Regions from separate parts of the Streptomyces sp. NPDC047982 genome, predicted to be linked through region 4. Evidence: riboswitches for the same ligand, from Rfam matches in the RefSeq annotation. Region 4 holds a riboswitch; each other region holds the start of a gene.

Region 1 (3,400 bases), on a different contig from region 4:
CCCACGCCGAGCACGATCACCGAGACCGCGCCCAGTGACGCGCCGGAGGACACGCCCAGCAGGTACGGCTCGGCCAGCGGATTGCGGATCAGGGCCTGCATCGCCGTGCCCACCACCGCCAGCCCGGCCCCGGTCACGGCGCCGAGCAGCACACGCGGCGCCCGCACGTCCAGGACGATGGTCTCCCGGGCGCGGGTCCAGGACGGCTCCCGCCAGTCGGCGCCCAGCGCGTGCGTGACGATGCCCCACACCTGGCCGGGCGGCACGTGCACCGAGCCGATGGCCAGGCCGGCGGTGGCGGAGACCACCAGCAGCAGCGCGAGGACGGTCAGCACCAGGGGGAGGGGAACACGTCCCGAGCGGCCCGCGCGGCGTGTGCTCCGCGCGACCGGCCCGTCCACCGCCGCGTCGGCCGGGCCGGCCTTCACGGGCGTCCGCGTCACCGGAACCTCTCGGGATGCAGACCGCGTGCCAGGCCGTCGACCGCGTAGGCGGACCGGATGCCGACGAGGGTCGCGGTCAGCGGCAGGACCACGAACCGCTGGTTCCTGATGGCGGGAACATCGGCGAGAGCGGGCTGCGAGAGCAGGAACTCCTTCTTCTGCTCGACGCTTCCGGACCCCGCGTAGTCGTAGATCACCACGACCTCCGGCCTGCGGGCCACGACCTGCTCCCAGGAGACGTCCCCGAAGACGTCGTCGAGGTCCGCGAAGACGTTGCGGCCACCCGCCAGCCCGATCAGGTCGTTGCCCAGGCCCTTGCCGCCCGCGGTCAGGGCGGTCTTGTCGCCGCTGTCGTAGACGAAGACGGGCACGTCGGGCCCGCTCCCGACGGCCGCGACGGCCCTGTCGACGCGTGCCCTCAGATCGGCCACCAGAGCGGAGGCACGGTCCGGGACGCCGAAAATGCGGCCGAGTGTGCGGATCTCGTCGTAGGTGTCCCGCATCGTCACCCGCTTCTTGCCGCAGTACTCGCGGTTGAGGTAGGTGTCGATGCCCGCTTCGGCGAACGCCTTGCGCGAACGGCCCTCGTTCTCGGCGAACGCGCTGCCGTAGCCGCCGTAGACGAAGTCCGGCTCCGCGTCCAGGACCGTCTCGAAGGACGGTTCCCTCTTCGCCAGCTCGGGTACGGCCGCGAAGTCCTTCCTCAGCTCGGGCAGGACGGCCGAGTCGGGGAAGGCGGTACCGACCATGCGGTCGCCGAGGCCCAGGGCGAGCAGCAGTTCGGCCGGGTGCTGATGGATCGTCACCACGCGCGAGGGCGGTTCGTCGTAGGTCGTTCTCACCCCGCAGTTGTCGACGGCGACCGGGAAACCGCTGACCCGCGACGCACCGGCCTTCGGTTTCCTGGGGGAGTCGTCGGCGCCGCAGCCGGCCGTCAGCAGGGCGGTGGCCAGGGCCACGACCCCGGCGACGGCACGCAGGGTGCGCCGGGTCCGGGCAGGGTGAGAGCAGGGGCGGCGGGATGTGCCGAAGTACACGTAGAGCCTCCTGGGGAGTCCGCGCTCCTCAAAACGGGCCCGCGACAGGCCAGTTTCCTGACTCCCGGATCGACGTTCCCCCCGCCTTCCCGCGCCGCGCGCAGTGGCATGTCGAAGGGTTGCACTCCCCGGTCACAGTGGCGGGACCGTGCCGGATTCGCACCGGCTTCCTGTCTCCCGTCGCGGCGATGACCTGCCGATATTACGTTCGTCCGAGGTCGGCGCACAGAGGGGGCCCATGTGAGTGATCGCACGCCCAGGGACCGGAACGCGTCTTTCGGCCACTCGCCGACGCGACCGGACCACGTGGTCCGGGAGGCCGGGTGCGACCGTCGTCAACACGCGGTTCCCCAAGTCTCGCGTTCGACGTAAAAAGGCGGAAAAGGGTAAACCATCTTCCTGTGTGCGACATCCTCACTGGCGTGATGAGCCTGACGGGGACACCCGTTTTCCTGGCCACGATCACGCTGGCCCTGGTCAGCGTGCTGCTTCCCCTGCTGTTGTGGGGACGGGTGCGGGGCCCCGCCGTGGTGCGCGGCGCGAGCCGCCTGGCGATGGTCGTCCTCGCACAGGGGGCGGCCGTGCTGAGCGTCTTCGTGGTGGTCAACAACACCAACGGCCTGTACGACAGCTGGGCCGACCTGCTCGGCACCGGACACCACGTCGTCGCCGCCCCGGACCTCGGACGCGACGGACTCGGGAGTCACAAGGACCGGGCCAACGAACCGAAGGTCGTCCAGGACTTCAGACCGGCCCGCGACGCCCGGATGGGGCACAACGTCCGCGTCACCCATGTGCGCGGCCGGGTGTCGGGGGTGTACGGCGAGGTGTATGTATGGCTGCCGCCTCAGTACGACCAACCGGCCTTCCGACACCAGAAGTTCCCCGTGGTCGAACTCCTCGGCGGCTTCCCCGGTTCGGCGAAGGCGTGGTTCAGCAGCCTTCGGGTGCAGTCGCAGCTGGAGGCCCGGATGCGAAGCGGTGAGATCGCCCCGTTCATCCTCGTGGAACCGCGCACCAACCTGCTGGCCGGTCAGGACACCGGATGTGCCAATGTGCCGGGCGTCGTGGACGCCGAATCGTGGCTCAGCGTGGACGTCCGGCAGATGGTGATCGACACCTTTCGCGCGCGGGGCGGCGCGGAGGGGTGGGCGGTGGCCGGTTACTCGGCCGGGGCACACTGCGCCGTGAAGATGGCACTCGCCCATCCGGAACGGTACCGGGCGGCCGTGGGCCTCTCCGGCTACAACGACCCGGCCGCCGAACGGGTCTCCCTCACGGCCCGCGCCCCCGAACTGCGGCGCACCAACAACCCGCTGTGGATCCTGCGCCACGCGAGCACGCCTCCGCGCGTCTCGCTCTATCTCTCGGGCGGACGCGACGACGGCTACCGTGACGGCGTCGCGCTGCGACGCGCGGCGATGCCCCCGACACGGGTGGTGGTGGCCCGGGTGACCGGCCCGCACACCATCGGGCTGTGGAAACGCCAGGTGCCGCAGGTCTTCCGCTGGCTGACGGCCGAACTGTCGCCGCCGGCGGGGCGGGTGGCGCCGGCGAAGGGCGTCTGAGGAGCCGGGAAGCGGCGGGGACGGGCCGGACGGGCAGAGGCGGGGCGAGGACCGACGGGGGCGACGGCACGGAAGGTACCGACGCGGTGCGCGCCGGACGGTCGGGCCCTCGGGGCCGTCCGTCCGACGGCATGCCGGTCGGGCGTCGGCCGAATGGAGTCGTCGGGGCGCCCGGCCGGGCGATCGTGACGACGGTCCGGGGCATCGGCCCGGGGCGCCGTCGACGCTCCCGGCGCACGGGCGGAAACCGGGCGTCGGAAGCCTGGGGCGGGGGCGGGCGCCGGGGTCCGGCGCCTCGGCAGGGGGCGGACCACGGATGTCGGAGGCCGGGACGTCCGTCCCGCGCGGCGAT
Region 2 (3,400 bases), on a different contig from region 4:
TCCTTGAACGTCATCCAGCCCTGGCCGGTCTGCGCGAGGGTGCGCATCATCCGGCCGTACAGCTCACGGGCCGGCAGGGTCTTGCGGGCCAGCCCCTGCGCCTCGGCGGCCCGGTACGCGGCGTCGAACTCGTCGCCCCACAGGTCGACCAGCCCGGGCACGTCCGAGGGGGAGAACAGCGACCACTCGCCGTCCGCGTCGACCCGGCGCATGAACTCGTCCGGGATCCAGTGCGCCAGGTTCAGGTTGTGCGTACGGCGGGCGTCCTCACCGGTGTTGTCGCGCAGCTCCAGGAACTCCTCGATGTCCGCGTGCCAGGTCTCCAGATAGACGGCGGCGGCACCCTTGCGGCGCCCGCCCTGGTTGACCGCGGCCACGGAGGCGTCGAGCGTCTTCAGGAACGGCACGATCCCGTTGGAGTGCCCGTTGGTGCCCCGGATCAGCGAACCGCGGGCCCGGATGCGGGAGTACGGCAGGCCGATGCCGCCCGCGTGCTTCGAGAGGCGCGCCACCTGGTGGTAGCGGTCGTAGATCGAGTCGAGTTCGTCGAGCGGGGAGTCCAGCAGGTAGCAGGACGACATCTGCGGGTGCCGGGTACCGGAGTTGAACAGCGTGGGGGAGGAGGGAAGGTAGTCGAGCCGGCTCATCAGCCCGTACAGCGCCGCGACCTCGTCCACGGCACGCGGGGAGTCGTCCTCGGCGAGCCCGGACGCGACCCGCAGCATGAAGTGCTGCGGGGTCTCGATGACCTGGCGGGTGTGCGGGTGGCGCAGCAGGTAGCGGCTGTGCAGGGTCCGCAGCCCGAAGTAGCCGAACCGGTCGTCGGCGCCGTCGGCGAGGGAGCGTTCGACCAGGGCGTCCAGGGTGGCGGCGTGCGCCTGGACGAACGCGGCGGTGCGGTCCGCGATCAGGCCCTCGCGGTGGCCGACGGCGACGGACGCGGAGAAGGAGACCGCGCCCTGCCCCGCCGCCTCGTCCGCGACGGCACGGGTCAGCAGCCGGGCGGCGAGCCGGGAGTAGGCGGGGTCCTCGGAGATCAGCCCCGCGGCGGCCTCGGTGGCCAGCGAGTGCAGCTCGGCCTCGTCGGCTCGGGCGCTGCGCCCGCGCAGCGCGGCGGCGGCCACCCGGCCGGGGTCGGTGTCGGGCAGGTCGGCGGTGAGCGCGGTCAGGGTCCGCAGCAGCGCGGTTCCCGGCTCGTCGTGTGCGGTACCGGGGCCGTCGTGTGCGGCTCCCCCGGACTCGGCCGCCTCGGACACGGTCGCTTCGGACACGGCGACCGGGGCCGGATCGGCTGGCGCGATGGTCACGCGGTGCTCTCCCTCGCTCGGCTCGGGGCCGGCGGGGGAGCGGGGGTGGCCGGGCAGCACCGGGCCCGGACAGGGGGCAGCACTGCGTACGGCGTCCACCGGCCCATCCGCGAGGCCCGGACGTCTGGCATCCGGGTCGGTCGAACCGGATGCGCTGTCGGCAGGTCCTCGGACTTGCTCGGGCATGCGCAAAAGCGCACCGAGCACACCGTTGCGGGACAGTTCCGGATTCGCGCCGGATTCCCCTGCGGCGACAGCGAGCACGAGCATACATGTGGGGGCCGCTCGGTGAGGCAGCCCCCAGATGTTGTGTCGGCCGACTCACGTCGAGGCCGTAGGGCGCGTCCTGCGGCCCTCGTGGGAAGAAGGCGGACGTGCCCCGCCGCGCCCCTCGGGAAGGGGGTGCGGCGGGCTGTCCCGGGCCGTCCGAGCGGTCGTTCCAGGGCGTGTTTCGAAAGTGGCGTCGTCCGCCCGAAGGGCGGGGCCCGCGGCGTACGTGGACGATCCTGACAACGTGGCGAGGCGCCGTGCCAGGCGTCGCGGGCCGGACGGGACTTTCGAAAACACGTCCTAGCGGCCGCCACCCTGCGTCGCCGCCGAACTCGGGGACTCGGGCACGGCCGGCGGCAGCTCCACCCGGACACCCGGGTCGCCCGCGTCCGCCGTGTAGTCGGCCGGGGAGGTCTCGTCGACGCCGGCGGGTGCCTTCGCGGCGTTCAGGACGAACGTCAGCACCACCGTCACCACCACGTTCAGCACGAACGCCGTCAGACCGATGTAACCGATCTCGCCGATGCCGGGGATCTTCGTGGACGATCCGCCGAAGTGCGCCTGGGTCGGGCCGGCGACCTCGTACGCGGCGACCGTCCCGTACACCATGCCGACCGCCCAGCCCACGAGCAGCGCCCAGCGGTGGAACCAACGGGTGAACAGGCCGCCGACCAGGGCCGGCATGGTCTGGAGGATCCAGATCCCGCCCAGAAGCTGGAAGTTGATCGCGACCGTCTTGTCCATGGTGAGGACGAAGGCCAGTGCCCCGACCTTCACCAGCAGCGACACCAGCTTGGAGACCCTGGTCTCCTCCTCGGGGGTCGCGTCCGGCTTCAGGAAGTCCTTGTAGATGTTGCGGGTGAAGAGGTTCGCCGCGGCGATCGACATGATCGCGGCGGGCACCAGCGCGCCGATGCCGATGGCGGCGAACGCGACGCCCGCGAACCAGTCGGGGAACATGTTCTCGAACAGCTGCGGAATGGCCAACTGCCCGTTCTCCACCTCGATCCCGGCGGCGATCGCCATGAAGCCGAGGAGCGCCAGCATGCCCAGCATCAGTGAATAGATCGGCAGGATCGTGGTGTTGCGCCGGATCACGTCGCGGCTGCGGCTGGAGAGCGTCGCCGTGATCGAGTGCGGATACATGAAGAGGGCCAGAGCCGAGCCCAACGCCAGGGTGGCGTAAGCCCATTGGCCCGCCTCGCCGGGCGCCAGGGCGCCGGTCGGCTTCCCGCCGGGCGGGCCGGCGAACTTCTCCTCGGCGGCGGCGAAGATGTCGTGGAATCCGCCCAGCTTGATCGGGATGTAGATGATCGCCACCACGATGACCAGGTAGATCAGGCCGTCCTTGACGAACGCGATCAGCGCGGGGGCCCGCAGGCCGGACGAGTAGGTGTACGCGGCGAGCACCGCGAACGCGAGCAGCAGCGGCAGGTCCTTGACGAACCAGTGCGTGTTCTCGCCGCCGCCGACGCCCATCACGTCCAGCACCGCCTGGATGCCGACGAGCTGCAGCGCGATGTACGGCATCGTGGCGAGGATGCCGGTGACGGCGACCGCCAGCGACAGCCCCTTCGAGCCGAAGCGCCCGCGGACGAAGTCGGAGGTGGTCACGTAGCCGTGCCGGTGCGAGACCGACCACAGGCGGGGCAGGAAGGTGAAGATCAGCGGGTACACCAGGATCGTGTACGGCACGGCGAAGAAGCCCGCCGCGCCCGCCGCGTAGATCGCCGCGGGAACGGCGACGAAGGTGTAGGCGGTGTACAGGTCGCCGCCGAGCAGGAACCAGGTGACCCAGGTGCCGAACGACCGTCCGCCCAGGC
Region 3 (3,400 bases), on a different contig from region 4:
CGCACGCGGTCCGCAGCGGGGGCGGGGTCCGCCCGTCCGGGGCGTCCGCCGCCGTGCCCGGGTCGATGACGAGCGCGACCCGCTTGGATCCCTTCTCGGCCGGGGTGTCCGCGCAGATCTTCGCGAAGCCGGGCGCGTGGCGCGGCCGGGCCGCGTCCTGGGAGTCCTCGCTCACCGAAAACCGGAAGCCCTGCACGGAACCGTCGTCCGGCCGGACCAGGGCGGGGCCCTGGGTGGCGTACGTCCAGCTCTCGCCGGAGCCCTCCCAGAACGACCAGTACCGGTAGCCGGCCGCCTGGGCCTCTCCCGCGCCCAGCACGGCCAGCAGCATGGCCGTCACCACCGTGCCCAGGACCGTCAGCACCGCGGCGGCACCTCCCGTCCGCCTCACAGCTGCTGGTTCTTCCGGCGGCCGCTGATCAGGAAGCCGACGCCCGCACCGACGACGAGGCCGATGCCGACGAACCACCACACGCCGCCGATCACGTCGTCGCCGCTGTGGACCCGGTCCTTCTCCGTGGCCTCGTACCCGGTGTCGGCGGACGGATCGGGGGTCGTGATCGCCGCGGGCTTGGGACCGGTCGCGTTCAGCTTGTCGACCAGGTTCACGCCGCCGAAGTCCCGGGCGTCGTTCCCGGTCGCGTGCGCGGCCAGGATCAGCTGCGCGTAGGCGGCGGGGCCGTTCTGCTCGGCCCAGGCACCGGAGTTCTTCTTCAGCCAGGCCACGGCCTTGGCCGCCTTGTCCTGGTGGCCCGAGGCGGACAGCGCGACGACCGCGTCCGCGGTGTTGCCTATGTCGGGCTGCGGGCCGGAGTCCTCGGCGCCCGGCATCGGGGCCAGGTCGAGGTGGCCCTTCGCGGCGAGGGCACCGGCGAGGAAGTGGGCGCCGTTCTGGGCGGCCTGCTCGGGGGTGAGGGCGGAACCGGAGGCCGCGGGGCGGCAGTTCGTCCCCTTGGCGGCGGCGTTGTCGCCGGTGGCCAGGCCCTTGCCCATGCTGCCCAGCACGGCGGCGGCGGTGGCGTCCGCGTTGGCCACGAGCTTCCCCGCCTTGTCCGGCTGGTACGCGAACGCGCCGCCGTCCTTCTCACCGCACGGGATCGAGAGCGCGAGCAGCGGATCGTACGGGGACTTGCCCTTGGGCGTGACGATGTCCGCGAGCCGCTGGCCCTGCCGGGCGAGGGCGCCGATCACGAGGGAGGTGGAGTTGGCGTCGCTGGGCGCGCCGGCCACGTATCCCCAGCCGCCGTCCTCGTTCTGCACGGACTTCAGCCAGCGGACCGAGTCGTTCACGGTCTCCCCGTGTCCTCCGACCTCGGCGAGGGCCTGCACGGCGATCGCCGTGGCGTTGGTGTCCAGCACCGTCTTCTCGTCGCACGGCTTCGAGACGTCGGGCCGGTACGCGGCGTAGGCGCCGTTGGCGCACTGCTGGCCGATCAGCCAGTCCACGGACTTCGCGGCGGGCGTCACGCCTTCGACCCGCTGCGCGAGGAAGGCCAGCGACTGCCGCCAGACACCGTCGTAAGTGGGGTCCTTCGTGCCGTACAGCCCGGCGGGCAGGGCGACGGACGGCGTGGGCGACGGGGACGGCGCCGCGACCGCGACCGGGGCGGCCGCGCAAAGCACGGCGGCCGTGGTCGCGGCGAGCGTTGCCGCGCTGCGGCGTACGGTCATGGCGGGCGGGGCCTCTCCTGTGCGGGAAACCGAACCGGGCACAGGCACGCTCACGCACCAGGCTCCGACTCCGTATACCTCGACGGTGCCGACCACCGGGGTTCCGGTGGTCCGAGCCGGTCACAACCGCGTCCAGGGCATTCCGACTCACCGCCCACGGGACGGCTCACGGCTGCGTGGTCAGTGCCGGATTCGCACCGGCTTCCCCCTGTACGGGCATGATGACGACCCATTCACTCTACCGGGCGTACCGGAAGGGCCCCGGGGCGGGCGTTCCGGTCGGACGCGGGGTGCCCACGCGCGCTCGTACGGCGACGAGGACGAGGCGGTGCGCCATCGCGACGCAGGCCACCGTGAGGTGCATCACCGCGCGACGTACGCCACCGTGAGGTGCATCACCGCGCGACGTACGCCACCGTGACGTGCATCACCGCGACGCGGGCCGCCGCGACGCCCGCTGCCCCCACGCGACTCGTACGACGGTCGACGCCGCCCCCGCCGCCCACACGCGGCTCGTACGTACCACGGTGAACGCCACTCGCACCGCTCATACCGCGATGTACGTCACGGGATCGCTTCCCGCCACGGCTTCCGCGCGGCCCAGCTTCACCAGCCGCCGCAGATGCGCCTCGGCCTCCGAGACCGCGATGTTGCGCGAGCCGTGCGGAATCCGGTCCCACGGCCGGTTCCACTCCATGCGCTCGGCCAGCTCCCACGGGGTCAGCGGGGTGGACAGCAGCCCGAGGAGCCCAGCCAGCCGCTCCTCGTGGTGGTCGAGGAGCTCCCGTACGCGTCCGGCCGCGTCCGCGAACGCGTACTGGTGGGCGGGCAGCACCTCCGCCACCCCGAGCCGGCCCACGCGCTCCAGGGAACCGAGGTAGTCGCCGAGGGGATCGGTGACCGTGTCTGCGTCCGGGTCCTCGTAGAGCCCGATGTGCGGGCTGATCCCCGGCAGCAGATGGTCCCCGGAGAACAGCCGTCCCCGGCCGGGCAGACCGGTCGGGTGGTTCTCCTCCAGATGCAGGCAGACATGACCGGGGGTGTGGCCGGGCGTCCAGACCGCCCGCAGCCGCCGCCCCGCCAGGTCCAACAGCTCACCGGGCACGATCTCCCGGTCCGGCAGCGCGGCCCGCTCCCCGGGCAGGGTCCGCATACGCCCTCGGTCGGCCGCCGCGGCCCGCAACGGCGCGAGGTGCGCCTCGGGCGCACCGACCGCGGTGAGCTTGGCGACGAGGTAGTTCAGCCAGGTGCCGGGTTCCGCCTCCCGAGTGCGGCGCACGATCTCCGTGTCCGCCGCGTGCATGGCGATCCACGCACCGGACGCCTCGCGCACCTGGCCGGAGAGGCCGTGGTGATCGGGGTGGTGGTGGGTGATGACGATGCCGTGGATGTCGGCGACGGCTACGCCGACGGCGGTCAGCCCGGCGGTGAGCGTGTCCCACGCCTCCGGATCGTCCCACCCGGTGTCGATCAGGACCGGTCCGCGGTCGGTGTCGAGGACGTGAACGAGGGTGTGGCCGAGCGGGTTGTCCGGGATGGGCACCTCGATGCTGTGCACGCCCCCGCCGTGATCGGTCACCTGCGTCATGGGCTCCCCTTTTCCCCACTGCCCGGTCAGCTCACCGGACGTACGGCCGTGCGGCGCGGCACGGTGCGGTGTGCGCTGCGCGCCGCCACCTGACCACCCGACCACTTTAACGAGAACTTGTTCCAGTGGTAGCCCTGGTCG
Region 4 (3,400 bases):
GTGACCTCGCGCAGCATGTCCAGGCCGGGCTCCAGCAGCGACACGTCGCCGCGGAACTTGTTCACGAGATAGCCCGCGACCAGCGCCTGGTCCTCGGCGCAGAGCAGCGCCGTCGTGCCGAAGAACGACGCGAAGACGCCGCCGCGATCGATGTCCCCGACCACCACCACCGGGAAGCGTGCCGCCCGGGCGATGCCCATGTTCACGATGTCCGTGTGCCGCAGATTGATCTCGGCCGGGCTGCCCGCGCCCTCGCAGATCACCGCGTCGTACGTGCTCCGCAGCCGCTCCAGGCAGTCCACGACCGTGCCGAGCAGGGCCTCCTGCCTGCCGCCGTGGTAGCCGCGGGCGCTCATCTCGCCCACCGGCCTGCCCATCAGGACGACCTGGCTGGAGCGGTCCCCGCCGGGCTTGAGCAGCACCGGGTTCATCAGCGCGGACGGCTCCACCCGGGCGGCCGCGGCCTGCATGGCCTGGGCGCGACCGATCTCGGCGCCCTCCCGGGTGACGTAGGAGTTCAGCGACATGTTCTGCGCCTTGAAGGGCGCCACTTTCACGCCCCGGCGCGCGAGCCAGCGGCAGATGCCCGCCGTGACGACGCTCTTGCCCGCGTCCGAGGTGGTCCCGGCGACCAGGAGTCCGCCGCTCATGTCCGTCTCCGTCCTGCGATCAGGCGTTCCGCGACCGTGAGGGGCGCGGTTCGTGCGGTCCGTGCGCCGCTCATGCCCGCGAGCCGCGCCCCCGCGATCCCTCGCCGTCCCGTGCCCCGTACGTCCGCGAGCCGTCGCGCGGCGAGGCCCGCGCCCAGCCGTGCGGCCACGCACGCGCCGAGGGCCAGCACGCCCACCCGGCGCGACAGCCGCACCGCGCGCTCGATGTCCGCGGTCTCCACCGCCCGCCCGGTGGCCCCGTTCAGCACGGGGCGGTGCTCGACCCGGCCTCCGTACGCCAGCGTCCCGCCCAGCCGCACACCCAGCGCGCCCGCGAACGACGCCTCCACCGGGCCCGCGTTGGGGCTCGGGTGCTTCGCCGCGTCGGCCCGCCAGGCCCGTACCGCCTCGCGCGGCCGTCCGCCCGCGACCACGGCGAGCAGGGCGGTCAGCCGGGCGCCGGGCCAGCCGGCGAGGTCGTCGAGTCGGGCCGAGGCCCAGCCGTAGCGCCGGTGACGGGGCGACGTGTGGCCGACCATCGCGTCCAGGGTGTTGACCGCGCGGAAGCCGACGAGGCCGGGAACACCGGCCAGCGCCCCCCACACGAGGGCGCCGACCACGGCGTCCGAGGTGTTCTCGGCGACGGACTCCACCACGGCGCGGGCGATCTGCGGCCCGTCGAGGGAGTGAGGGTCGCGCCCGCACAGATGCGGCAGGCGTTCCCGGGCCACCTCGACGTCCCCGGCGGCCAGGGCACCGCCGATGGCCCGCGCCTCCCGCCCCAGCGAGGTGCCGCCGACCACGGACCAGGTGGCGGCCGCGGTCAGCGCGACGGAGGCGGCGGGGTGACGGCGTACAGCACGGGCGAGCAGCGCCGCACCGCCCACGGCGCCGCCGGCGCAGACGAGGGTGTGCAGCGCGCCCCACCCGCGGTGGTCGCGCCACAGACGGCGCTCGACGCCCGCCGCGGCCCGCCCGAAGGCGGCGACCGGGTGCCTCCTGCGGGGGTCACCGAGCAGCAGATCGCCGATCAGGCCGACTGTGGCGCCGTACGCGAATACGCGATCGGCACGCATGGCTCAGCCGGCCGTCGCGCCTCGGAGGACCTTCGTACGGGCGGCTCTCGGCGAGAGCGGCACAGGAATGGACGCACGGCTGCCAGGCATGGAGATATGTCCTCACTCAGGGTCCGCGCCCTGGTTCGACGTGACCGGCGACGAGAGTCTCCTGGCTCCCGGATCCGCGATTCCCCCGGCCTTCCAGCCCGCTCGCGCGTGCCGTGACTTCCCGGTGTGGGGGACCGCTCCCCGGTGACAGTGGCGGGACCGCGCCGGATTCGCACCGGCTTCCTCTGCTGTCGCCGTAAATGGCTCCGGCAGTCCACCACGCTCCGCGAACGCCCGTCAACTAGCCGTTGACCTGCGGCGGCGCAGTGTGTTGAGGCCCACATCCGGGCGGGGGCACCACGACGGGCCGGACGCGCGAGGCGTGTCCGGCCCGTCGGAGAGCGAAGAACAGCGAGGAAAGAAGAGGTGAAGAGGTGAAGAGGGGTGGGCGGAGAGGCGGGGCTCAGGCGACGATCAGATAGATCCCGTACGCGACCGCCGCCGCGCACAGCGCGAAGCAGGCGTACGCGCCCGCGCGTGCCAGCACCCGTGATCCGCCGGAGCCGCCCTGAGCCGCCGGTTCCGGCTGCTTGGCGAGGCCGACGATGCCCAGGGTGAAGACGCCCACCAGCGCGACGGTGACGACGAGCGACACACCGAAGACGGAGCCGAGGGCTGCCCAGTCGATATTCATGCTGATTCCTTAGACGGTCTGCGGACGGTCCGCGTGATCGGCCTGGTGCCGTGACCAGTAAACGTTGCCGGGAGGGGCAAACGTTGCCGGGAGGGGCACTAGACGGCGGCGGGACGCGCCGGGTCCTGGGCGGGGGGCGCCGGCGTGGTCGGGATGATGGTCACGAGGTCCTGCGCCCCGGCGGTGGCCGCGACGGTGGGCGGCGGGCTGACGGCGGCGATGGCCGTGGTGACCACGCCCGCGGGCTCGACGGCGCTCTCGGAGGGCGCGACGTCGTCGTGACCGACCGGCTTGCGGCGCGACACCAGCCAGATCGCGGCGGAGCCCACGACCAGCAGCGCCGCGACGACGACGACGCCCCAGGTGCCCTGCTGGGTCAGGAGCTCGGCGCCCGCGCCGACCAGACCCGCGGCGGGCAGGGTCAGACCCCACGCGACGAACATCCGGGTGGCGGTGGACCAGCGGACCACGCCGCCCTGGCGGCCGAGGCCCGCGCCCATCACGGCGCCGGAGCAGGACTGGGTGGTGGACAGGGAGAAGCCGAGGTGCGAGGAGGCGAGGATGACCGTGGCCGCGCTGGTCTGGGCGGCGAAGCCCTGCGGCGGCCTGAGGTCGGTGAGGCCGCTGCCCATGGTGCGGATGATGCGCCAGCCGCCCAGGTAGGTGCCGAGCGCGATGGCCATACCGGCGGAGACGATGACCCAGACCGGCGGGTTGGCGCCGGGGTTCAGCACACCGCCGGTGACCAGGGCCAGGGTGATGATGCCCATGGTCTTCTGCGCGTCGTTGGTGCCGTGGGCGAGGGAGACCAGTCCGGCCGAGGCGATCTGACCGGCGCGGTAGCCCTTGGCGGTGGCCTTCTCCTGGGCCTCGTCACGGATCTTGCCCCCGATCCGGTACGTGAGCCGCGTGGCCAGCAGGGCGGCCACACCGGCGACGATCGGGGCGGC

Evidence for each region. A riboswitch is a leader RNA that binds a small molecule or an ion and turns the genes downstream of it on or off. The one in region 4 is predicted to bind cobalamin.
Region 1: linked by a shared signal. The riboswitch ahead of ACGF2V_RS24220 (ABC transporter substrate-binding protein) and the one ahead of ACGF2V_RS05815 (cobalamin biosynthesis protein) in region 4 are both predicted to bind cobalamin.
Region 2: linked by a shared signal. The riboswitch ahead of ACGF2V_RS26710 (ribonucleoside-diphosphate reductase subunit alpha) and the one ahead of ACGF2V_RS05815 (cobalamin biosynthesis protein) in region 4 are both predicted to bind cobalamin.
Region 3: linked by a shared signal. The riboswitch ahead of ACGF2V_RS24025 (prenyltransferase/squalene oxidase repeat-containing protein) and the one ahead of ACGF2V_RS05815 (cobalamin biosynthesis protein) in region 4 are both predicted to bind cobalamin.

Annotation. Positions count from the first base shown of each region.
Region 1 is NZ_JBIDBS010000021.1:30,342-33,741, reverse strand. Features, by position in the region: gene ACGF2V_RS24225 (iron ABC transporter permease) at 1-401, opposite strand, end outside; gene ACGF2V_RS24220 (ABC transporter substrate-binding protein) at 440-1,480, opposite strand; cobalamin riboswitch at 1,510-1,692, opposite strand; gene ACGF2V_RS24215 (alpha/beta hydrolase-fold protein) at 1,906-3,048, shown strand.
Region 2 is NZ_JBIDBS010000025.1:67,267-70,666, forward strand. Features, by position in the region: gene ACGF2V_RS26710 (ribonucleoside-diphosphate reductase subunit alpha) at 1-1,307, opposite strand, end outside; cobalamin riboswitch at 1,449-1,594, opposite strand; gene mctP (monocarboxylate uptake permease MctP) at 1,878-3,400, opposite strand, start outside.
Region 3 is NZ_JBIDBS010000020.1:137,873-141,272, reverse strand. Features, by position in the region: gene ACGF2V_RS24030 (SCO2322 family protein) at 1-331, opposite strand, end outside; gene ACGF2V_RS24025 (prenyltransferase/squalene oxidase repeat-containing protein) at 388-1,671, opposite strand; cobalamin riboswitch at 1,786-1,913, opposite strand; gene ACGF2V_RS24020 (MBL fold metallo-hydrolase) at 2,219-3,259, opposite strand.
Region 4 is NZ_JBIDBS010000004.1:54,876-58,275, reverse strand. Features, by position in the region: gene ACGF2V_RS05820 (cobyric acid synthase) at 1-650, opposite strand, end outside; gene ACGF2V_RS05815 (cobalamin biosynthesis protein) at 647-1,726, opposite strand; cobalamin riboswitch at 1,871-2,003, opposite strand; gene ACGF2V_RS05810 (hypothetical protein) at 2,220-2,450, opposite strand; gene ACGF2V_RS05805 (inorganic phosphate transporter) at 2,549-3,400, opposite strand, start outside.